3 regions of the Enterobacter sp. Taxon_8 genome follow, and region 1 is predicted to be linked to each of the others. Evidence: riboswitches for the same ligand, from Rfam matches in the RefSeq annotation. Region 1 holds a riboswitch; each other region holds the start of a gene.
What was found. A riboswitch is a leader RNA that binds a small molecule or an ion and turns the genes downstream of it on or off. The one in region 1 is predicted to bind thiamine pyrophosphate.
Positions count from the first base shown of each region.

Region 2: another riboswitch for thiamine pyrophosphate. It lies ahead of thiB (thiamine ABC transporter substrate binding subunit); the one in region 1 lies ahead of thiM (hydroxyethylthiazole kinase).
Region 3: another riboswitch for thiamine pyrophosphate. It lies ahead of thiC (phosphomethylpyrimidine synthase ThiC); the one in region 1 lies ahead of thiM (hydroxyethylthiazole kinase).

Region 1 covers NZ_CM177989.1:1,498,045-1,505,498, reverse strand. Annotated here, with positions in the region: gene AC4IBF_RS07110 (nucleoside permease) at 1-1,181, shown strand, start outside; gene AC4IBF_RS07105 (ADP-ribosylglycohydrolase family protein) at 1,178-2,182, shown strand; gene AC4IBF_RS07100 (PfkB family carbohydrate kinase) at 2,179-3,132, shown strand; gene AC4IBF_RS07095 (GntR family transcriptional regulator) at 3,106-3,852, opposite strand; gene thiD (bifunctional hydroxymethylpyrimidine kinase/phosphomethylpyrimidine kinase) at 3,895-4,695, opposite strand; gene thiM (hydroxyethylthiazole kinase) at 4,692-5,462, opposite strand; TPP riboswitch at 5,498-5,594, opposite strand; gene AC4IBF_RS07080 (DUF3606 domain-containing protein) at 5,796-5,972, opposite strand; gene AC4IBF_RS07075 (hypothetical protein) at 6,209-6,457, shown strand; gene AC4IBF_RS07070 (PAAR domain-containing protein) at 6,771-7,454, shown strand, end outside.
Region 2 covers NZ_CM177989.1:3,799,977-3,807,430, reverse strand. Annotated here, with positions in the region: gene thiQ (thiamine ABC transporter ATP-binding protein ThiQ) at 78-779, opposite strand; gene thiP (thiamine/thiamine pyrophosphate ABC transporter permease ThiP) at 763-2,373, opposite strand; gene thiB (thiamine ABC transporter substrate binding subunit) at 2,349-3,332, opposite strand; TPP riboswitch at 3,364-3,464, opposite strand; gene sgrR (HTH-type transcriptional regulator SgrR) at 3,501-5,156, opposite strand; gene sgrT (glucose uptake inhibitor SgrT) at 5,245-5,397, shown strand; gene AC4IBF_RS18085 (sugar efflux transporter) at 5,517-6,695, shown strand; gene AC4IBF_RS18080 (cytochrome b/b6 domain-containing protein) at 6,744-7,325, opposite strand; gene AC4IBF_RS18075 (cation diffusion facilitator family transporter) at 7,431-7,454, opposite strand, start outside.
Region 3 covers NZ_CM177989.1:228,002-235,455, forward strand. Annotated here, with positions in the region: gene thiC (phosphomethylpyrimidine synthase ThiC) at 1-1,364, opposite strand, end outside; TPP riboswitch at 1,444-1,552, opposite strand; gene rsd (sigma D regulator) at 1,607-2,104, opposite strand; gene nudC (NAD(+) diphosphatase) at 2,200-2,973, shown strand; gene hemE (uroporphyrinogen decarboxylase) at 3,012-4,076, shown strand; gene nfi (deoxyribonuclease V) at 4,086-4,757, shown strand; gene AC4IBF_RS01085 (YjaG family protein) at 4,799-5,389, shown strand; gene hupA (nucleoid-associated protein HU-alpha) at 5,576-5,848, shown strand; gene AC4IBF_RS01095 (DUF1481 domain-containing protein) at 5,860-6,552, shown strand; gene purD (phosphoribosylamine--glycine ligase) at 6,611-7,454, opposite strand, start outside.

The sequences.
Region 1 (7,454 bases):
GTTTTACCGCCGGGGAAATCGGCTGGTCTTACGCCTGTACCGCCATTGCCGCTATCCTCTCCCCGATTCTTGTCGGATCGCTGACGGACCGCTTCTTCGCCGCGCAGAAAGTGCTGGCGGTGCTGATGTTTGCCGGCGCGATTCTGATGTACTTCGCCGCACAGCAAACCCAGTTCAGCACCTTCTTCCCGCTGCTGCTGGTTTACTCCCTGACCTACATGCCCACCATCGCGCTGACCAACAGTATTGCCTTCGCGAACGTGGATGACGTCGAAGCCGATTTCCCGCGTATCCGCGTGATGGGCACTATCGGCTGGATCGCCTCCGGTCTGGCGTGCGGGTTCCTGCCGCAGATGCTGGGCTACAGCGATATTTCCGATACCAATATTCCGCTGCTGATGACGGCCGCCAGCTCCGCCCTGCTCGGCGTCTTTGCCCTGTTCCTGCCGAACACCCCGCCGAAAAGTACCGGCAAGCTGGACTTCAAAGTGATGCTCGGGCTGGACGCGCTGATCCTGCTGCGTGACAGAAACTTCCTCGTGTTCTTCTTCTGCTCGTTCCTGTTCGCCATGCCGCTGGCCTTCTACTACATCTTCGCCAACGGCTATCTCACCGAAGTGGGGATGAAAAACGCCACCGGCTGGATGACGCTCGGCCAGTTCTCCGAAATCTTCTTTATGCTCGCCCTGCCGTTCTTTACCAAACGCTTTGGTATTAAGAAGGTCTTACTGCTGGGTCTGATCACGGCCGCCATCCGCTACGGATTCTTCGTTTACGGCGGAGCGGAACAATACTTCACCTACGCCCTGCTGTTCCTCGGGATTCTGCTGCACGGCGTGAGCTACGACTTCTACTACGTCACCGCGTACATCTACGTGGACAAAAAAGCGCCGGTGCACATGCGCACCGCCGCGCAGGGCCTGATTACGCTGTGCTGCCAGGGCTTTGGTAGCCTGCTGGGTTACCGCCTGGGCGGCGTGATGATGGAAAAAATGTTCGCATACAAAGAGCCGGTGAATGGGCTGACCTACAACTGGGCCGGAATGTGGACGTTTGGTGCAATCATGATTGCCGTGATTGCCGTGCTGTTTATGCTGTTTTTCCGCGAATCGGACAAAGAGATCGCCGCCATTGCGGTGGTTGATGGCGATGCCGCGCTGACACAAGGGGAAGTTAAATGAAACAAGAACGTGTTCTCGGTGCCCTTTACGGGCAGGCTTTAGGGGATGCGATGGGCATGCCGTCGGAGCTGTGGCCGAGAAAGCGCGTAAAGTCGCACTTCGGCTGGATCGACCGCTTTTTACCCGGCCCGGCAGAGAATAATGCGGCCTGCTATTTCAAACAGGCAGAGTTTACTGACGATACCTCAATGGCGCTGTGCCTGGCTGACGCGATCGTTGAGTGCGACGGGGAGATTAACGCGGACGTTATCGGCAAGCATATTCTGCACTGGGCGCTCGATTTCGATGCGTTTAATAAGAACGTGCTCGGCCCGACCTCCAAAATCGCGCTTAACGCAATTCGTGACGGCAAGCCGGTCAGCGAGCTGGAAAACAACGGCGTGACCAACGGGGCGGCGATGCGCGCCTCGCCGCTGGGCTGCCTGCTTCCGGCCACGCGTCTGGAACACTTTGTTGAGCAGGTGGCGCTGGCCTCCAGCCCGACCCATAAATCGGACCTCGCCATTGCCGGCGCGGTGGTGATTGCGTGGGCGGTTTCCCGCGCCGTCGACGGCGAAAGCTGGCAGAACATCGTCGATGCTCTGCCGGGTATCGCCCGCTATGCGCAGGAGATGAAAACCACCACCTTCAGCGCGTCGCTGGCGGCGCGTATTGAGCTGGCGCTTAAGACCGTACGGGAAGCCAACGGCATCGACTCCGCCAGCGAGCAGATTTATCAGCTTGTCGGCGCAGGAACCAGCACCATTGAGTCCGTCCCGGCGGCCATTGCGATGGTCGAACTGGCGGAAACCGATCCGAACCGCTGCGCCATTTTATGCGCCAACCTGGGCGGCGATACGGACACCATTGGCGCAATGGCGACGGCCATCTGCGGCGCGCTCCACGGCGTCCAGGCAATTGACCCGGCGCTGAAGGCCGAGCTCGACGCCGTTAACCGGCTCGATTTCGGTCACTATTGCGAAAAACTGCTGCACTATCGGGAGCAAAGGGAGGGCGTATGAATGCATTTGCCCAACGTCTCGACACCCTGCACGCCACGAGCCCGGTGACGGTGCTGGGCGCAGCGGTGATAGACGTCATCGCCGACGCCTACGCCCTGCCCTGGCGCGGGTGCGATATCGAACTTAAGCAGCAGGGCGTGAATATCGGCGGCTGCGCGCTGAACATTGCCATCGCCCTGAAGCGGCTCGGCATTACGGCGCAAAACGCTCTGCCCGTCGGTCACGGCGTCTGGGCGGATATTATCCGCAACGCCATGGCGAAGCAGGATCTGCACAGCGCCGTGGAGGCCGATACGGGCGACAACGGCTGGTGCCTGGCGCTGGTTGAGCCTGACGGCGAACGTACCTTTATGTCCTTTAGCGGCGTGGAGAACCAGTGGCAGCAGCGCTGGCTGGATGCGCTTTACGTTCCGCAAAACAGCCTGGTTTATTTGTCCGGCTACCAGCTGGCATCGCCGTGCGGCGAGCTGCTGACACGCTGGCTGGAGGGATTACAGGACGTGACGGCATTGATCGATTTCGGCCCCCGCATCGCGGATATTCCCGACGCGCTGATGGAGCGGATTATGGCCTGCAGGCCAATCGTGTCGCTCAATCGTCAGGAAGCGGAACTTGCAGCTGAAAGATTAGGTGTGGAGTCTGAAAACCTGGGTGAAGTGTGGCAGCAACGCTTCGGCGCCGCGCTAATTGTGCGCCATGATAAAGACGGTGCTATGTGGTATGACGGTGACGCCTCGGGCGTTGTTCCGGCGTTCCCGGCGACGGTTGTGGACACCGTTGGTGCTGGCGACAGCCACGCGGGCGGCACGCTGGCAGGGCTGGCAGCGGGATGGTCGCTGGCAGACGCCGTTCTGCTGGGGAATGCCGTGGCGTCCTGGGTGGTCAGCCACCGCGGCGGCGATTGCGCCCCGACTCGTGAGGAATTACTCCTCGCATACAAAGACGTATAGATCGCTGCGACAGTAGCTGATGCTGTACTCAATCGGACGGTGCTGCTGGTCAAGCGCAACCTGCTTGATCACCAGCACCGGTATTTTTTCATCCATCTTTATGTGCGCCTGAAACTCGCTGTCCGGCATGCGGGCGCTCACCCTTGAGCGGGTGCGCTGCGGGAAGATGTTCTGACTGCGGAAGTAGTCGTACAGCGAAATGCCAATTGCATCCGGATCGGGAATTAACCCGACCGGGACCCAGGACTCTTCAATCGACACCGCATCGTCATCCACATAGCGAATGCGCTTAAGTAAAAAAACCTCGCTGTCCGGGGAGATCGACAGGTGGTTAGCCACCTCTTCCGGGCATTTCACCACACGCTTGTTGACCCACAGCGTATTGGGCTTTTGGCCGCGCAGCACCACCTGCTGCGAGAACCCGCGCGCCTCTTTCAGCGAATATTCAAAGATGTTGTTGATTTGCGTGCCATATCCACGGGAACGCGTCACCACGCCCTCTTCCTCCAGCGCCTGCATTGCCCTTCGCACGGTAATGCGCGACACGCCGGTTAACTGGCTCAGATCGCGCTCGCCGGGCAAAATATTCCCGTGCTCCAGCATGCCGCTTCGCACCGCATTTTTTACCGTTTCGGCAAATTTCAGGTACAGCGGCGTGTTGTCCGGCGCGGCGATCCGTTCATTCAGTTGAGCGATTAACCGGGTATGCGCTTGTTCCATCTCTGTTTTCTCAGGCGTGGTGTTTCCTGCCAGTATACTGGGTTACCACCATGCATGAAAATGATGAACCGGCCCAATACCGTGACCGACTTCCAGAGTATCGGCTTTTGCCAGCGCCGCCGAGAGCCAGGCTTTCGCTTCGCTAACCGTATCGGCCCAGCCTTCATGCCGGGGACGCAGCGCCGCCAGCGCGGCGGAGAGCGTGCAGCCCGTGCCGTGGGTGTTTTTGGTCTGCACGCGCGGCGCGGTAAAACGTACTTCGCCATCGCGGGTAAAGAGCCAGTCCGGGCTTTCAGCGTCGTCAAGATGACCGCCCTTCATCAGCACTGCGCCGCAGCCCATCGCCAGCAGCGCGTTTCCCTGCGCTTTCATCTCGCGTTCAGTTTGCGCATGCGATGTGCCTAACAGCGCGGCGGCTTCCGGCAGATTGGGCGTGATAAGCGCCACCTGCGGCAGCAGTTTTGTACGCAGCGTCTCCACGGCGGAGGCCGAAAGCAGCGGGTCGCCGCTTTTTGCCAGCATGACGGTATCCAGCACCACGTTTTGCACCTGATAGCGTTTAAGCCGCTCGGCCACCGCTTCCACAATATCCGTCTCGGCCAGCATGCCGATCTTGGTGGTATCGATGCGCACGTCGCTGAACACAGAATCCAGCTGTGCGGCAACAAAATCTGGCTCGATACGGTAGACCGACTGCACGCCGCGCGTGTTTTGCGCCACCAGCGCGGTAATGACCGAGCAGCCGTACGCGCCAAGGGCCGAGAATGTTTTGAGGTCAGCCTGGATACCCGCGCCGCCGCAGGGATCGGTGCCGGCAATGGTCAGGGCGTTAATCCGCTTCATGCCTGCTCCTCCAGCGTATAGAGCGCGTCGAGGAACGCGCTGGCAAAACTGCCCGGGCCACGCGACTGCGCAACCGCGACCGTTCCGGCTCGCTTCATCCATCCGCAGACGGCAGCAATGTTATCCAGCCGGTCACCCGGCAGCGAACAGTTCGCCGCCACAACGGCAGAAAGCGCGCATCCGGTGCCTACCACGCGCGTCATCAGCGGATCGCCGCCGGTAACCGTTCGGGTACGTTGCCCGTCCGTGATGTAATCCACCTCGCCGGTGACGACCACAACGGCATTGGTCTGGCGGGCCAGCGCCTGTGCAGCGGGCACCGCGCTGGCGGCGGTATCGGTCGTATCAACGCCGCGCCCACCCGGGCTCATCCCGGCAAGAGCAAGGATTTCAGAGGCATTGCCGCGAATGGCAGCCGGTTTCAGAGCAAGAATTTGATGGCAAAACCGGGTGCGGAACGTCAGGGCGCCCACGGCAACCGGGTCCAGCGTCCAGGGCTTGCCTGCAGCCACCGCGCTTTCTATTGCCCGACGCATCGCCTGGGCACGCGGCGAGGTCAGCGTGCCAACGTTAATCAGCAGCGCATCGGCGATGCCGGCAAACTGTTCAGCCTCTTCGGCCTCAATCACCATCGCGGGTGATGCGCCAAGCGCCAGCAAAACGTTGGCCGTGAAGGTCTGTACGACATCGTTGGTCATACAGTGGGTCAGCGGAGAACGGGTTCGGAAGTGGTGTAAAACGCGTAAATTGAGCAGGTCAGGCTGCATGGTTTCGCTCCTGCCTTGCGTGAAGAAGCGATGACCGGGAAGGCATCTGACTTCCCTACGCTGGCATTATCCAGATCAGGTAATACGGGTATTTCTCAGCCTTCACGAAGAAGGGCACCCCGAGTCAAAATAAACAAAATCAAAAGCTTGCGATTAACGTCCCGTTAATCGCTGTTCTGGATCATGCCAGCGGGAAGCCAAAGACTCAACCCTAAAAAATGCTCTGTGTGCCAGCTTATGTCCCAGGTTGTGGCTCATAGTACCAAACACCGAACACAAAAAAGGCCGGGTTTCTCCAGCCTCAACAGCACAATTGAAGATGCCTTCACAAACCTATTTACCTAGATATGCTTTTACCTTAGCGGTGCCATTACCAACAGCTCTAACAGCAGCCCTAAGCTGAGATTCAGTAACATCCAACGCTTGGGTCCAATATGCCACTTCCCAAGATTCACTCAAGCTGATGAAACGTTTATCTTCTGGCTGCCGACGCTGTAAGTTATCTGCCATTTGGTTTGTCCTGAGTATTACAAGCTTATGCCTGCACACTACCTATATGACTTCTCTACCACTTCGTAAACGGTCAGTTATCAAACAATTGACACTGGTCATAAAACCAGTAAAAACTTTTTTTTCCGAGCTTGCTAAGCTTGCCGCTTCGCTTCTATCATAACTACTACATATTGTGTTTATTGATATAACAAATACAATATATCCAAAAATCCATCCCGTGAATAGGTGTTGAAATGGCGAACAATGATAAGCAATCCTCGAAAGATGTAGCTCATCTGGCAGCAGAGACTCTAAACAACCCAAACGCCTCTGCGATTCAGAAAAGTTTAGCGGGTTCGGTGCTATCACAAGCAGGAACAAAAAATCAGACTGGCGCGAACATGGAAGCCAAAGCATCAGCAGCTTTGAAAAACCCACGTTCAAGCGAGGTTATTAAAACCTTAGCTGGTTCGGTTGTTTCTCAATCGAATAAAAAGCGCTAAAAAAGCCGGGATTAACCCGGTTCTCATGTTTTCAGTTTCCGTTGTCGCTGTTCGCTCAAGTAGTACCTAATAGTGCTGTCGAATCCATGCGTATGGATGTGGTCAAGCAGGTTGGAACGACTACACCCCAGCCGACGCGCCAGCGCTGACATGTTGATAATCGCATCATCGCCCTTGCCATCTAGGATCCACTGCATCAGCGGCATGTTGCGAGTAACCATCTATCACTTTGTTACAACTGCTCATTTACTCGCCAGCCCCAAAAACCTACACTTTCATTAAGGATTTCAAAGCAACACAAGGATAAAAATAAATGGCTATTGGTCACTACTTATTCAGGGGCGATAAGACTGTTTGCGGTGGTCGGATTATTGAAGGATGTACCGATCATCAGTTTTTCGATAAAGACATGGCCTGTGAAGGGCATAAAGTGACGTGTGGTAAACATGCGGGTAGATTCCGCATAGTGGGAGGGCTTGAAAACCAAGACATACACGGTAAAAGAGTAGCCGGAACACTGCATAGCCGTAGCTCTTGCCCCTGCAAATCACGTTTTATTCCGTCCATCTTCGACACTTACGAATTTTCTAAAGAACCAGCAAAAGCCGAAACCACCCAATCTCACATCGTTGAATTTCCCGTTCTCCCTGGCCCGATTGCCGCTCCTAAAACTGATAGCTTCGCTGACACCTGTAAACCAACAGATAACCGGCTATTGAAAGGCGTTTACATCTGGACTGAAACAACAAGTGCAGGTCATGCTTTCGTTTCGGTGCATGAGAATAACTCGATCTACCTTTACACCTATGGACGCTATGGACGCACAGACAGAAGCACGCTAACCGGAGATGGGATTTTAGACATCTTCCAAGATGAAGATGCACGGAAGTATTACCGTTACGAACTTTATGAAATGAGTGCTCGTGCATTTCGGATTGATGATGCTGATCCTGAATTAATCCGTAAGTTCTTCGAAAAATTATGGAATAACGGTGTA
Region 2 (7,454 bases), 2.3 Mb from region 1:
ATTAAAGAAGGGGCTTTCATTGCTTTTGAAAAAAATGACGGAGGACTTTTTAGTCACTTTTAGTGAAGGGGAGGACATCAGATTGCCCTGATGCCCAACAGTGAAGACGCGGTAGCTTTACCACTCAGCAGTTCTTCTGTACTTCCATCCCACAAAATACGTCCTTCGGCAACCACCACCGATCTCGGCGCAATCCGTGCGGCATCTTCGATACTGTGCGAAACCATCAGCATCGTAAGCTGCTGGCGCTGGCAGACGTCCTGCACCAGGGCGAGCATCTCCTGGCGCAGCGCGGGATCGAGCGCCGAGAACGGCTCATCCAGCAGCAGCAGCGGCTGCTCGCGCACCAGACAACGCGCCAGCGCCACGCGCTGACGCTGGCCGCCGGAGAGCTCGCCCGGCAGCCTGTCGATGAATTCAGCGATCCCCATCTGTGCGGCAATCACTTCAAGTTTTTCGCGTTGGGCATCGTTCAGCCTGAGCCCCGGATGCATTCCCAGCGCGATGTTTTGCCGCACCGTCAGATGGGTAAACAGGTTGTTTTCCTGAAACAGCATCGACACAGGGCGTTTAGCCGGAGGGGCGTCGGTGAAATCACGATTATCGATGGCTATCGACCCGCTGGCAGGTTGCAGAAAACCGGCGATCAAATTGAGCAAGGTGCTTTTCCCGGCACCGCTTGGGCCAAGCACCGCAATCCGCTCGCCCTGCTGAACGGAGAGCGTAAAGCGCATCGGCAGATGCTGATAGAGCCAGGTTACATCAGTCAGTTTTAACATCACGCCCCGGGAGTTTTTCGATAACGGTAAATAAGGCAAAGCACAGCAGCAGCAGTAACAGCGCGGTAACCGCGCCGTCCTGACTGCGGTAAGAGCCGATTTGCTGATAAAGCCAGTACGGCAGCGTGCGGAAATCGTCATTACCGAACAGCGCCACGACCCCAAAGTCTCCAATGGAGAGCACGCAGGCAAACGCCAGCGCCTGAGCAAGCGGACGTTTTAGCGCGCGCACTTCCACAACCTTCAGCCGCTGCCAGCCCTGCATGCCCAGCGACTGACACAGCAAACCGTAGCGGCTGTTGACGTCGCGCATCGGGTTTTCCAGCACCTTAAGCGCGTAGGGGATGGCCATTAAGGCGTTAGTGAAAATCACAATGCCATCGGCCCTTTCCGGCAGGCCGAGGGTGCAGTTGAACAGTAAAAAGAAGCCCGTTGCCAGCACGATACCCGGCATCGCCAGTATCAGCATGCCCGTCAGTTCCAGCATTTGTCCGGCTTTTTGCGCCTGGCGGGCGTAGAGCTCACGGCTGCTCCACAGCAGCATCATGGTCAGGAGGACGCACAGTAATCCGGCAGCCAGCGCGATACGCAGCGAGGTCCAGGTGGCCTGCCAGAGAACGGGCTGTTGCAGGACTGCCATGAGATTGAGGTTCAGTCCGTCAACAATAACGGCCATCAGCGGCGGCAGCAGTAGCAGAAGCGCCAGCGCGATCAGGATAAAATCGCTGACGCGGCTGTGCAGGCTATCCTGCGGATCGCGCCAGCCGGTTATTTGATGACTACCTGCGGGAATGGCTTTACTCAGCCGCTGGCTCAACAGCACCAGCGCAAGACAGCACGCCATCTGCACCATCGCCAGCAGCGCGGCGCGACCGGGATCGTAGTCGTAACTCAGCGCCTGGTAAATCGCCAGCTCAATGGTGGTGGCCTGCGGCCCGCCGCCGAGTGACAGCACGGTGGCAAAGCTGGCAAAGCAGAGCATGAAGATTAACGCCGCCACGGGCGGGAGCTGGCGGCGCAGCCACGGCCATTCGACAAAGCGGAAGAACGACACGCCGCGCATGCCGAGCTGGGCGGCAATCTGACGCTGTTCGCCGGGAATATTTTCCAGCGCCTGCAAAAAGAGGCGCGTTGCCATCGGCATATTGAAAAATACGTGCGCCAGCAGAATGCCCTGCAGTCCGTAAGGCGAGAATGACCATTCCAGACCAAGCTGACCGAACAGTGAAGACAGCCAGCCCTGGCGACCGTAAACGCTCAGAATACCAAATACCGCCACCAGCACGGGCAGGATCAGCGTCATGGCGCACAGGCGCAGCAGGGCCTGCCTGCCGGGAAATCGCCGTCGATACAGAGCGCGTGCCAGAAAAATAGCCGGGATCACCGACAGCAGGGCAGAAAGAGACGCCTGCCAGAAGGAGAACCGGATAACGTGCCAGAGGTAGCTGTCGTGCCAGAGGGCGAGCAGGTCGCTCCCTGGCGCGTTAAACCACAATGCAAGAAAAGCCCCCAGGCTGACCGCTACCATCACGGCGGCGGCGAGCAGCCCGGGAAGTAACCAGCCGGGAATCAACGGCTGACGGCGCGTTGCCATTCGCTTACCCATGCGGCACGCTGCGCGGCGACCTGCTGAGGCGTAAACTCCAGCGAGGTTTTCGGTTTGGTCAACTGCTCGAAACCTGCGGGCAGCGCAACGTTAGTAACCGGATACATCCAGTTGCCTGCGGGAATCGCGCTCTGGAACGCCGGTGAAACCATGAACTTCAGGAACTTCTCGGCCAGCTCCGGCTGTTTGCTGGCAGCGGTACGCGCGGCCACTTCCACCTGCAGATAGTGCCCTTCTGCAAAATCTGCGGCTGCATAGTTGTCTTTCTTCTCGGCGATAATGTGGTAGGCCGGGGAGGTGGTGTAGCTCAGCACCAGGTCGCTTTCGCCTTTGAGGAACAGGCCGTAGGCTTCGCTCCAGCCTTTGGTCACGGTGACGGTTTTGGCGGCCAGCTTCTGCCATGCTTCCGGTGCTTTATCCCCGTAGACCTTTTGCATCCATAGCAGCAGGCCCAGGCCCGGCGTGCTGGTACGCGGATCTTCGTAAATTACGCGCCACTTCTGATCGCTTTCGACCAGCTCTTTCAGGCTTTTTGGCGGGTTTTTCAGCTTATTTTTGTCGTAAACAAAAGCAAAGTAGCCGTAGTCGAACGGCACAAAGGTGTCGTTCTTCCAGCCGCCCGGCACGTTAACGGCATCTGCCGCGACGCCGCTTTTGGCAAACAGTTTGGTTTGCGAGGCGGCTTCCAGCAGGTTGTTATCCAGCCCGAGCACCACGTCGGCTTTACTGTTTTTTCCTTCCATGCGCAGGCGGTTGAGCAGCGACACGCCATCTTCAAGCGCCACGAACTTCAGCTCGCAGTTGCAGTCCGCTTCAAAGGTTTTTTTGACAACCGGGCCAGGGCCCCAGTCGGCAGAGAAGGAGTCGTAGGTGTAGACCGTCAGGACGGGTTTGGCAAAAGCAGGCAGCGCGAACAGCGCCAGCAGGGGGAGAACTTTTTTTAACACTTTGCACCTCAGGGTTGAGTGGCAAAGGATTTTGAGCGACAGCCTCAAATCCCTTCGCCGGCGTTATCCGGATCAGGTTCGACGGGTATTATCTCAGCGCACATCTGTGATGCAGCACCCCGTTGAGAACGGCGCTATTGTAATGATTTGGTGAATATTACGAAAGCGTTATGGCTCCGGGGGCGCAAACCAGGCGGATTTAAAATCAAACCAGCCCAGGGTGTTCATCCGCAGGCCGCGCATGCTGCGCTGGCCCTGAATCATCAGCCAGTGGTGGATCAGCGGGACGATCGCCTGCTCGGCCAGCAGCTGCTGGCACCAAACGGCAAGGTTCATCTCGCCCGATCGCCATAGGGCGGCGTCCTGCTGCCAGTCCCGATCGATGCAGTGCTGGATCAGCGGGACTTCATACAGGTGTGAAAATAATGAAAAATCGAGCGGCAGGGTAAAATTAGCGCTGTTGAGCCAGATATCGCTGGCGATCTCTCCCTGATGCCATTCGTCATAGTCCACTTCTCTTACCTCTAACTTGACCCCCTCTGCTGCCAGCAGGCGGGTCATGATCCTCGCGATAAAACGATGCTCCACGTGCTCGCGGTAGTAGGTCAGGGTGATGGACTCCAGCCCTGCGGGTTTGTCGCAGTGCGACGGCCGGGCGTGGTGCCAGCGCGGAAGCAGGCCGTAGGCCGGAAACCAGTATGTCTGGTACTGCTCTTCCGCATGGTAGATCAGATTGGAAGGGGACAGCACGTGGCTGATCCACTTGCGGACGCCCTGGTTTGCCCCGCGGTGGGTGCGGCGGTCAAACAGGAGATAGTAGCATCCCTCCTCCAGGCGGCTCTCCACGGCCTTTTCTCCGGTGGTGGGGCCTTCAAGCGTCAGACCGCAGCTCAGGTCTTCATTGAGATCAGGCAATACCCACACGTTCACTTCGTCGATCAGCGCCCGATAGCCAAAGTAGTCATCGAACGCGCGGATTTTCAGCTGGTTGCTGTTATTGCGGGACACGGAGTAGGGCCCGGTGCCAATCGGCAGGCTGGCAAAATTGTTCAATGATTCCCACTCGCCGGGCAAAATCATCGACGGCACATAGCCCAGCAGCCAGGGAAGCCACTTGTCCTGCTGCGACAGCTCAATGTCCAGCGTCCAGGCCGTGGGGGAGTGGATGCGCGAAATATGTGAGTAGAGCGGCAGCCTGCGGGCGCGTTCCAGAGAGGCGATGACGTCGTGCATTTCCAGCTCGCGGCCGTGGTGAAAGTGGATGCCGGGGCGTAAGAAGAAGCGCCAGTGGCGCGGGGAAAGCTGCTGCCAGTGGTGCGCGATATCCGCCTCCAGTTCCCCGTTTTCCTCATTTATGCGCGTCAGCCCGCTGAAGATTTGTCGGGCCATGTGGGTTTCAGAGCGGCGTAACGCCGTGCCGGGCAACAGATTTTTCATCGGACGGTAGTAGAGCACCCGCAGAATGTGCCGGCCCTGACGAAAGCTGCGTCCGAGATGGGAGACCAGCATCTGGCGCACGGCGGCCTTGTCGCCCACCAGCTGGACCAGCTGATCGATGCGGTCCTGTTCGAGCAGATCTTCTGCGCGCTGCTGCTGCAACGCCAGTCCGGTATACAGGAAGGTCAGTCGCGAGCGTTTGCCGCGTCCCGCTTCCGCTTCCCAGCTTAACCACCCCTGCTGCTGCATGGTGTTGAGAAGCGTGCGCATATGACGGCGGGAACAGCTAAGCAGGTCCGCCAGCTCGTTGAGCGTGGTCTCCTGCGATTGCCCCTCGCAGCACTGCCAGAGGCGGATAAACTGTTGTTGCAGACGACCGGAAGGCATAAAAGGGGAACTCCTGACAAAAAACCAGCAATTTATTTATCCCTATATTAGGCCAATAATTCTCCTCGATGAAGCGAGGAGGTAAATTATGAAGAGGTCTACCGCACGTCAGTTTTATCAGCAGTACTTTTCAGCGACAAAAGGATCGTCCTGGCTGGCCCGCCGGTGTGCAGAGCAACGGCTGAAAACGTTAGAAGAATTGATGCAGTGGGACGTTACGACACCGACCTCTTCCCGCTAACTCGCCTCGATCATGTGTGACTGAGTATTGGTGCTTATCACCCGCCAGCAAAATGTTTTTGCTGGCTTTTTTCGTTTACTATTCACCCAATTTCGATTCGCTTTCACAAGGACTTGCGCATGCTGTGGTTGATGACGATGGGGCGACGCCTGAACGGCGTGTATGCCGCTTTTATGCTGGTGGCCTTTATGATGGGCGTGGCGGGGGCGCTTCAGGCGCCGACGCTGAGCCTGTTTCTCAGCCGCGAGGTAGGGGCGCAGCCGTTTTGGGTCGGCCTGTTTTATACCGTCAACGCCATTGCCGGGATCCTGGTCAGCCTCGCGCTGGCGAAACGATCGGACAGTCAGGGCGATCGCCGCAGGCTAATCCTCTTTTGCTGCGCCATGGCCGTGGGCAACGCGCTGCTCTTTGCCTTCAATCGTCATTATCTGACGCTCATTACCTGCGGCGTGCTGCTGGCGTCGCTGGCGAACACCGCTATGCCGCAGCTGTTCGCCCTGGCCCGTGAATATGCGGATAACTCCGCGCGGGAAGTAGTGATGTTCAGCTCGGTGATGCGTGCCCAGCTCTCGCTGGCGTGGGTCATTGGTCCGCCGCTGGCCTTTATGCTGGCGTTGAACTATGGCTTTACCGCCATGTTCTCCATTGCGGCAGGGATTTTTGTCATCAGCCTGGCGCTGATAGCCTTCGCACTGCCGTCCGTGGCGCGCGTCGAACAGACAACGGATAAACCGCTCACCCAGGTGAGCGGCTGGCAGGACAAGAACGTCCGCATGTTGTTTATTGCCTCGACGCTGATGTGGACCTGCAACACCATGTACATTATTGATATGCCGCTGTGGATCAGCAGCGATCTGGGCTTACCGGACAAGCTCGCGGGGATCTTGATGGGAACCGCTGCCGGGCTGGAAATTCCGGCGATGATTCTGGCGGGCTATTACGTTAAGCGCTTTGGAAAGCGTCGGATGATGATCGTCGCCGTGGCGGCCGGGGTACTGTTCTACGCGGGGTTGATCCTTTTCCATTCGCGTGAAGCGTTGCTGGCGCTGCAGCTGTTTAACGCCGTGTTTATAGGAATTGTTGCCGGGATCGGCATGCTCTGGTTCCAGGATCTGATGCCCGGCCGTGCAGGCTCGGCAACGACGCTTTTTACCAACAGTATTTCAACCGGCGTGATCCTGGCGGGCGTGATTCAGGGGGCGCTAGCGCAAAGCTATGGCCATGCGTCGGTCTACTGGATGATTGCGGCGCTATCCGTCGTGACGCTCCTGCTGACCTGCCGCGTAAAAGACGTGTGATCGGATGAATGAAACGGAGCCCGGGAGCGCCGGGCTCTGCGAAGCGTTTTATTCGGAATACTGATATTTACGCTGCGCGCGTAGCGTCAGGTACATATGAACGAGTCCCATGAAGCCGTGTGCCCAGAAATATGTCTCAATAAAAACTGTCAGGAATTTATGCAAATCTAAGACGGATTCCGTGACGGACGAAACCGGCCCAAGCGTGGCGTTCAGCACGAACCAGGCCGCGCCGCAGAGTGCAACGCCCAGCAGCGCCAGCACACCCAGACCTTGCACCGTTGCCGCCATACCGCCAGCATGCGCGTCAGGTAACTGACGCTGCGCGAGGGTGCGAATATCTTCAACGATTCCACGAAAATCCAGCGCCAGCCAGGCGAAGTAATACTTAAATCCGCGCTGGGTTAACATCCATGCCATCATGGCAATACCACAAAAAATTAAACCAAACCCTGAGATAACATGGATCCAGGTGACAATTCCGTTCAGTCCGGATTCGTGGAGGGCTTCGCTTTCGGTGAAATTAGAATTGATAATTTGGGCCAGCACCAGTATGGCTACAAGAATGTGCAGTACGCGAAGAAAAGGCGTTTCTTTATGGGGAAGCGTATTACGTAGCGTTGGGTTCATCGCTTTTACCTCAATAATGAGAGAGCTGATGCGATGCAGTGTGACGCAGATTAATTAACGAAACCTTAACGATGAGTAGCGTCACACTGTATTTATGCGTTCCGATTAGTGGACAGGATCAATATGCGT
Region 3 (7,454 bases), 1.3 Mb from region 1:
TGGCAGTGCTCCAGCTCCTCGGTCATGTTGCGGCGGATCATCTGCATCGGCACGTGTCCCGGGCCTTCAATCATCACCTGCACGTCATACTCCCAGGCGATTTTGGTCAGTTCGCCCAGCGTGTGCAGCTCGGCAAACTGCGCTTCGTCGTTGGCGTCACGGATGGAGCCCGGGCGCAGGCCGTCGCCCAGTGACAGAGAGACGTCATAGGCGGCGCAGATCTCGCAAATTTCGCGGAAGTGTTCATAGAGGAAGTTTTCCCGGTGATGGGAGAGGCACCACTTCGCCATGATGGAGCCGCCGCGCGAGACGATGCCGGTCAGACGCTTCGCGGTCATCGGCACGTAGCGCAGCAGCACGCCCGCGTGAATGGTGAAGTAGTCCACGCCCTGCTCGGCCTGCTCCAGCAGGGTGTCGCGGAACGCTTCCCAGGTGAGGTCTTCGGCAATGCCGTTGACCTTCTCCAGCGCCTGATAAATCGGGACGGTGCCAATCGGCACCGGGCTGTTACGCAGGATCCACTCGCGGGTTTCGTGAATATAGCGGCCGGTGGAGAGATCCATTACCGTGTCCGCGCCCCAGCGCGTGGACCAGACCAGCTTTTCCACCTCTTCTTCGATGGAGGAGGTGACGGCCGAGTTACCGATGTTCGCGTTGACCTTCACCAGGAAGTTGCGGCCGATAATCATCGGCTCGGACTCCGGGTGGTTGATGTTGGCGGGGATGATCGCGCGCCCGGCGGCCACTTCGTCACGCACAAACTCCGGCGTGATGTTCTCCGGCAGGCGAGCGCCAAAGCCTTCACCAGGATGCTGATAGCGCAGCACTTCGCTGCGGATACGCTCGCGACCCATGTTTTCACGGATGGCGATGAACTCCATCTCCGGCGTGACGATACCCTGGCGGGCGTAGTGCAGCTGGGTCACGCATTTACCTGCTTTAGCACGTTTTGGCGTCAGCAGGCCGGTAAAGCGCAGCTCGTCCAGACCGTCGTCGGCCAGGCGCTCTTTGGTGTACGCAGAGCTGAGCACGCTCAGCTCTTCGCAGTCGTTACGCGCGTCAATCCACGGCTGGCGCAGCTTTGCCAGCCCCTGCTGGACGTTGATGGCAACATCAGGATCGCCGTATGGGCCGGAGGTGTCATACACCGGCACGGCTTCGTTGTCTTCATACTGCGGATTCTCTTTGCTGCCGCCGATAAGCGTCGGGCTGAGGTGGATTTCGCGCATCGGAACGCGAATATCGTCCTGCGAGCCGGAAATGTAGATGCGTTTCGAGTTCGGGAAAGCAGTGCTTTCCAGGGTATCGATGAAGTGTTGGGCCTGTGCGCGCTGTTCGCGGCGGGTCAGTTTTGCAGTAGACATAGCTCATTCCAAAAGTGAAGGACATGGCTTGTCAGACGACGGATGAAGCAAGAGAGGATCGCCCGGGGGGCGATACAACAGCAGTGTGACTCTTGTTCCCTTCGCAGGTATTAGCCTGATCAGGTTCCGCGGATCCCGAATTAACGGTCTCAGCCCGGCTTTCGCTCTGGGCACTCCGACAAGAAAAATCCCCCTCGTGAGAGGGGCGAATGGTTGTAAATTACTCGTTAACGATTAAGAACTCAAGCAGGGCGCGCGACGTTCTCTTCGTTACTGATGTTCAAATCATTGTCCAGGGCGAGAGAGATCAGCTTGTCTTCCAGCGTGAATCGCTCCTCCAGCGCTTCGCCGAGGTCGGATAGCGCCTGCTGGAACTCAAGATAGTTATCGTGATCGATGGCGTTCTCAAGCGTGGAATCGTAGTAATCCATGATCTGCTGGGTATTGGCTTCCAGCAGCGGATAGAGCTTGCTGGCCGCTAAATACGGCGTTGTCCCTTCCATTTCGCGGATAATGCGTTCATAAATATTGAAATGGCCGTCGGACAGATAGTCGACCAGGCCCTGACAAAAATCATCCAGCGCTTTTTCGTTCAGTCGCATAAACGATTCTTTGCCAGGCTTAATGCCGACCAGATTGTAATAAGCCACGAGTAGATGCTTGCGCACATGCAGCCAGCGATCCACCAGTTTGTTACTTCCTCTAACGCGCTCAGTCAGGCTTTCTAGCTGGTTTAACATGGTCGACTCCGCAAAGTGTAGGATTGAATCTGCTCATCCAGAATGTAACCACAATGCTAACAACATGTCAGTGAAGCGAAGGTAGTGCAATAGATATGGATCGTATTATTGAAAAATCAGATCTGGGTTGGTGGATCGTCAGCCACGAACAAAAATTATGGTTGCCCGGTGGAGAACTGCCCTACGGTGCGGCGGAAACGTTCGATCTCGTGGGCCAGCCTGCGCTAGAGATCGGCGAGTGGCAGGGTGAGCCCGTGTGGTTGATCCAGCAAGCGCGTCGTCAGGATATGGGATCCGTTCGCCAGGTGTTGGATCTGGACGTAGGCCTGTTCCAGCTGGCGGGGCGGGGCGTGCAGCTGGCGGAGTTTTACCGCTCGCACAAATACTGCGGCTATTGCGGCCATACCATGCACCCGAGTAAAACCGAGTGGGCGATGCTCTGCAGCCACTGCCGCGAACGTTATTACCCACAAATTGCGCCGTGCATTATCGTCGCTATCCGTCGGGATGACTCTATTTTGCTTGCACAGCATACCCGCCATCGCAACGGCATTCATACCGTGCTGGCCGGGTTCGTCGAGGTGGGCGAAACGCTGGAGCAGGCAGTGGCGCGCGAGGTGATGGAAGAGAGCGGGATCAAAGTGAAGAACTTGCGCTACGTCACCTCCCAGCCGTGGCCGTTCCCGCAGTCGCTGATGACGGCCTTTATGGCCGACTATGACAGCGGCGAGATCGTTATCGATCAGAAAGAGCTGCTGGACGCGAACTGGTATCGCTACGACGATTTACCCCTGTTACCTCCGCCGGGCACCGTGGCGCGTCGGCTGATAGAAGATACCGTGGCGATGTGTCGGGCCGAGTATGAGTAGTGTTACACTGAGGCCATGACGCTTAAGGAACTGCAAAAATGACCGAACTGAAGAACGATCGTTATCTGCGTGCGCTGCTGCGCCAGCCCGTTGATGTCACCCCGGTGTGGATGATGCGCCAGGCGGGACGCTATCTGCCAGAGTACAAAGCCACGCGCGCGCAGGCGGGCGATTTTATGTCGCTTTGCAAAAACGCCGAGCTGGCCTGTGAAGTGACGCTCCAGCCGCTGCGCCGCTTCCCGCTGGATGCGGCGATCCTCTTCTCGGATATTCTGACCATTCCGGATGCGATGGGCCTTGGCCTGTACTTCGAAACCGGTGAAGGTCCGCGTTTCACCTCTCCGATCAAAAGCAAAGCCGACGTGGACAAGCTGCCGATCCCCGATCCGGAAGGCGAACTGGGCTACGTGATGAACGCCGTGCGCACCATTCGCCGCGAGCTGAAAGGTGAAGTGCCGCTGATTGGCTTCTCAGGCAGCCCGTGGACGCTGGCGACCTATATGGTGGAAGGGGGCAGCAGCAAAGCCTTCACCATGATTAAAAAGATGATGTACGCCGAGCCGCTGGCCCTGCATGCGCTGCTCGACAAGCTGGCGAAGAGCGTTACGCTCTATCTGAACGCGCAGATTAAGGCGGGCGCGCAGTCGGTGATGATTTTCGATACCTGGGGCGGCGTGCTGACCGGGCGCGATTATCAGCAGTTCTCCCTGTATTACATGCATAAAATCGTTGATGGCCTGCTGCGTGAAAACGAAGGTCGCCGCGTGCCGGTGACGCTGTTCACCAAAGGTGGCGGCCAGTGGCTGGAAGCGATGGCGGCAACCGGCTGCGACGCGCTGGGTCTCGACTGGACCACCGATATTGCCGATGCGCGTCGTCGCGTGGGCGACAAAGTAGCGCTGCAGGGCAATATGGACCCGTCCATGCTTTATGCGCCGCCAGCCCGCATTGAAGAAGAAGTGTCGACTATACTGTCTGGTTTCGGCCAGGGGGAAGGCCACGTCTTTAACCTCGGCCACGGCATTCATCAGGATGTGCCGCCAGAACACGCAGGCGTATTTGTGGAGGCGGTGCATCGGCTTTCTGCCCAGTATCACAAGTAAGGAGTCGTTATGGATCTCGCGTCGCTACGCGCTCAACAAATCGAACTGGCCTCATCGGTGATCCGCGAGGATCGTCTGGATAAGGACCCTCCGCAGTACATTGGCGGAGCAGACGTCGGATTCGAGCAGGGTGGGGACGTGACGCGAGCGGCGATGGTGGTACTGAAATACCCTTCGCTTGAGCTGGTGGAGTACAAGGTCGCGCGTATCGCGACCACCATGCCGTACATTCCGGGCTTTCTCTCCTTCCGCGAATATCCCGCGCTGCTGGCAGCGTGGGAGCAGCTTTCGCAAAAACCTGACCTGCTGTTTGTCGATGGGCACGGGATCTCACACCCGCGTCGTTTAGGCGTTGCCAGTCATTTTGGGCTGCTGGTGGATGTGCCGACCATTGGCGTCGCCAAGAAACGCCTGTGCGGCGCGTTTGAACCTCTTTCATCCGAGCCGGGTGCGCTGGCGCCGCTCATCCATAAAGGCGAGCAGCTGGCGTGGGTCTGGCGCAGCAAGGCACGCTGTAACCCGCTCTTTATCGCTACCGGGCACCGTGTGAGCATGGACAGCGCCCTCGCGTGGGTGCAGCGCTGCATGAAGGGCTACCGCTTGCCGGAGCCGACGCGCTGGGCAGACGCCGTGGCGTCTTCACGTCCGGCTTTTGTTCGTTGGCAGGAAATTCAGCGATGATTCAGGTAAACTGCGCCTAATTTTCGATTCGAGAGATCATCATGCTACAAAACCCAATTCACCTGCGCCTTGAAAAGCTGGAAAGCTGGCAGCACGTCACCTTTATGGCTTGCCTGTGCGAGCGCATGTATCCCAACTATGCCGCGTTCTGCAAGCAGACGGGTTTTGGTGATGGCCATATCTACCGCCGCATTCTGGATCTGATCTGGGAAACGCTGACGGTGAAAGACGCGAAGGTGAATTTCGACTCTCAGCTCGAAAAGCTGGAAGAGGCGATTCCGGTGGCGGATGATTTTGACCTGTACGGCGTCTACCCGGCAATTGATGCCTGCGTGGCGTTAAGCGAACTGCTGCACTCCCGACTGAGCGGTGAAACGCTGGAGCACGCTATTGAAGTCAGTAAGGCATCTATTACGACCGTCGCGATGCTGGAAATGACCCAGGAAGGTCGGGAAATGACCGACGAAGAGCTGCGTGCGAACCCGGCGGTTGAGCAAGAATGGGACATTCAGTGGGAAATTTTCCGCCTGTTAGCAGAGTGTGAAGAACGCGATATTGAGCTGATAAAAGGGCTGCGCGCTGACTTACGAGAGGCTGGCGAGAGCAATATTGGTATAATTTTTAACCAATGAGACAATAAATCTTGAGATAACGCCCGTTTTGTCGCTCCTCGACTCTTCCCTTTCGCCCCTTGTCTGGTCTACATTTGGGGGGCGAAAAAAAGTGGCTATCGGTGCGTGTATGCAGGAGAGTGCTTTTTTGGCATTTTCGTCGCACTCGATGCTTAGCAAGCGATAAACACATTGAAAGGATAACTTATGAACAAGACTCAACTGATTGATGTAATTGCGGACAAGGCTGATCTGTCTAAAGTGCAGGCTAAAGCTGCTCTGGAATCTACCCTGGCTGCTATTACTGAGTCTCTGAAAGAAGGTGATGCTGTACAACTGGTTGGTTTCGGTACCTTCAAAGTGAACCACCGCGCTGAGCGTACTGGCCGCAACCCGCAGACCGGTAAAGAAATCAAAATCGCCGCAGCTAACGTGCCGGCATTTGTTTCTGGTAAAGCACTGAAAGACGCTGTTAAGTAAGACGCGTGGCAGTGAACAGTTTTAGCGAAGGGGCGGTAACGCCCCTTTTGTCTTTCTGGCGTGGAACGCTCGCGCTGGCAGGCATGCTGCTGCTGTCAGCCTGTAGCCACGACACCTCCCTGCCGCCGTTTACCGCCAGCGGTTACGCGGACAACCAGGGCGCGGTTAGGGTCTGGCGCAAAGATTCCGGCGGCGAAGTTCATCTGCTTTCTGCCTTCAGCCCGTGGCATAACGGCAATACGTCGACTGCGGAATATCGCTGGCAGGGAGATGACCTGTCGCTGATTGAACTGAACGTCTACAGCAAAACCCCCGAACACGTGAAAGTGCGTTTTGACGACCATGGCGAGCTGAGCTTTATGCAGCGCGAAGTCAGCGGTCAAAAACAGCAGCTTTCCAGCGATCAAATTGCCCTCTACCGTTACCGTGCCGAACAAATCCGCCAGACCAGCGATGCGCTTCGTCTGGGGCGCGTTGTGCTGCGCCAGGGGCGCTGGCATGCCGATGGGTCGGTGACAACCTGTGAAGGACAGACGGTCAAGCCTGAGCTCGAATCCTGGGCAACCGAACACATTCAACGCCGTCAGCGTCATTCATCAATGGAAGTGAGTGTGGCGTGGCTTGAGGCGCCGGAAGGCTCTCAGCTGCTGCTGGTGGCGAACGAAGACTTCTGCACCTGGCAGCCGACTGAGAAGAGTTTCTGAGGTAAATCCCCTCTCCCTTGAGGGAGAGGGTCAGGGTGAGGGGGAACAGACGGTTCCGTTACTCCCCCTGCTCGCGCGCAATCGCGCGATAACCGATATCCTGACGGCTAAAGCTACCGTTCCAGTGAATATCTGCCATCAGCGCATAGGCGCGTTTCTGCGCTTCTGCCACGGTATGGCCCAGCGCGGTTGCACACAGCACGCGGCCGCCGTTGGTGAGGACGCGATCGTCGCCAGCCAGCTTCGTACCGGCGTGGAACACCTTCGCACCTTCAATCTCTTCCAGCGGCAGGCCGTGGATTTCATCACCGGTGCTGTAGTTGCCCGGATAACCACCCGCAGCAATCACCACGCCGAGAGACGCACGCTCGTCCCACTCGGAGGTTTTCTCGTCCAGCTTGCCATCGCAGGCTGCCAGGCACAGATCCACCAGATCGGATTTCATGCGCAGCATGATTGGCTGCGTTTCCGGATCGCCAAAACGGCAGTTGAATTCGATGACCTTAGGGTTACCCTGCTTGTCGATCATCAGACCTGCGTAAAGGAAACCGGTGTAGGTATTACCTTCTGCCGCCATTCCCTTCACGGTAGGCCAGATGATGCGATCCATGGTGCGCTGGTGAACTTCGTCAGTCACTACCGGAGCGGGGGAGTAAGCCCCCATTCCACCGGTATTCGGGCCGGTATCGCCATTGCCCACACGCTTGTGGTCCTGGCTGGTGGCCATCGGCAGAACGTGCTCACCGTCGACCATCACGATGAAGCTTGCTTCTTCACCGTCGAGGAACTCTTCGATCACGATGCGGTGGCCCGCATCACCGAAAGCATTGCCCGCCAGCATATCCTGAACTGCGGCTTCGGCTTCGTCGAGCGTCATCGCGACGATCACGCCTTTACCGGCG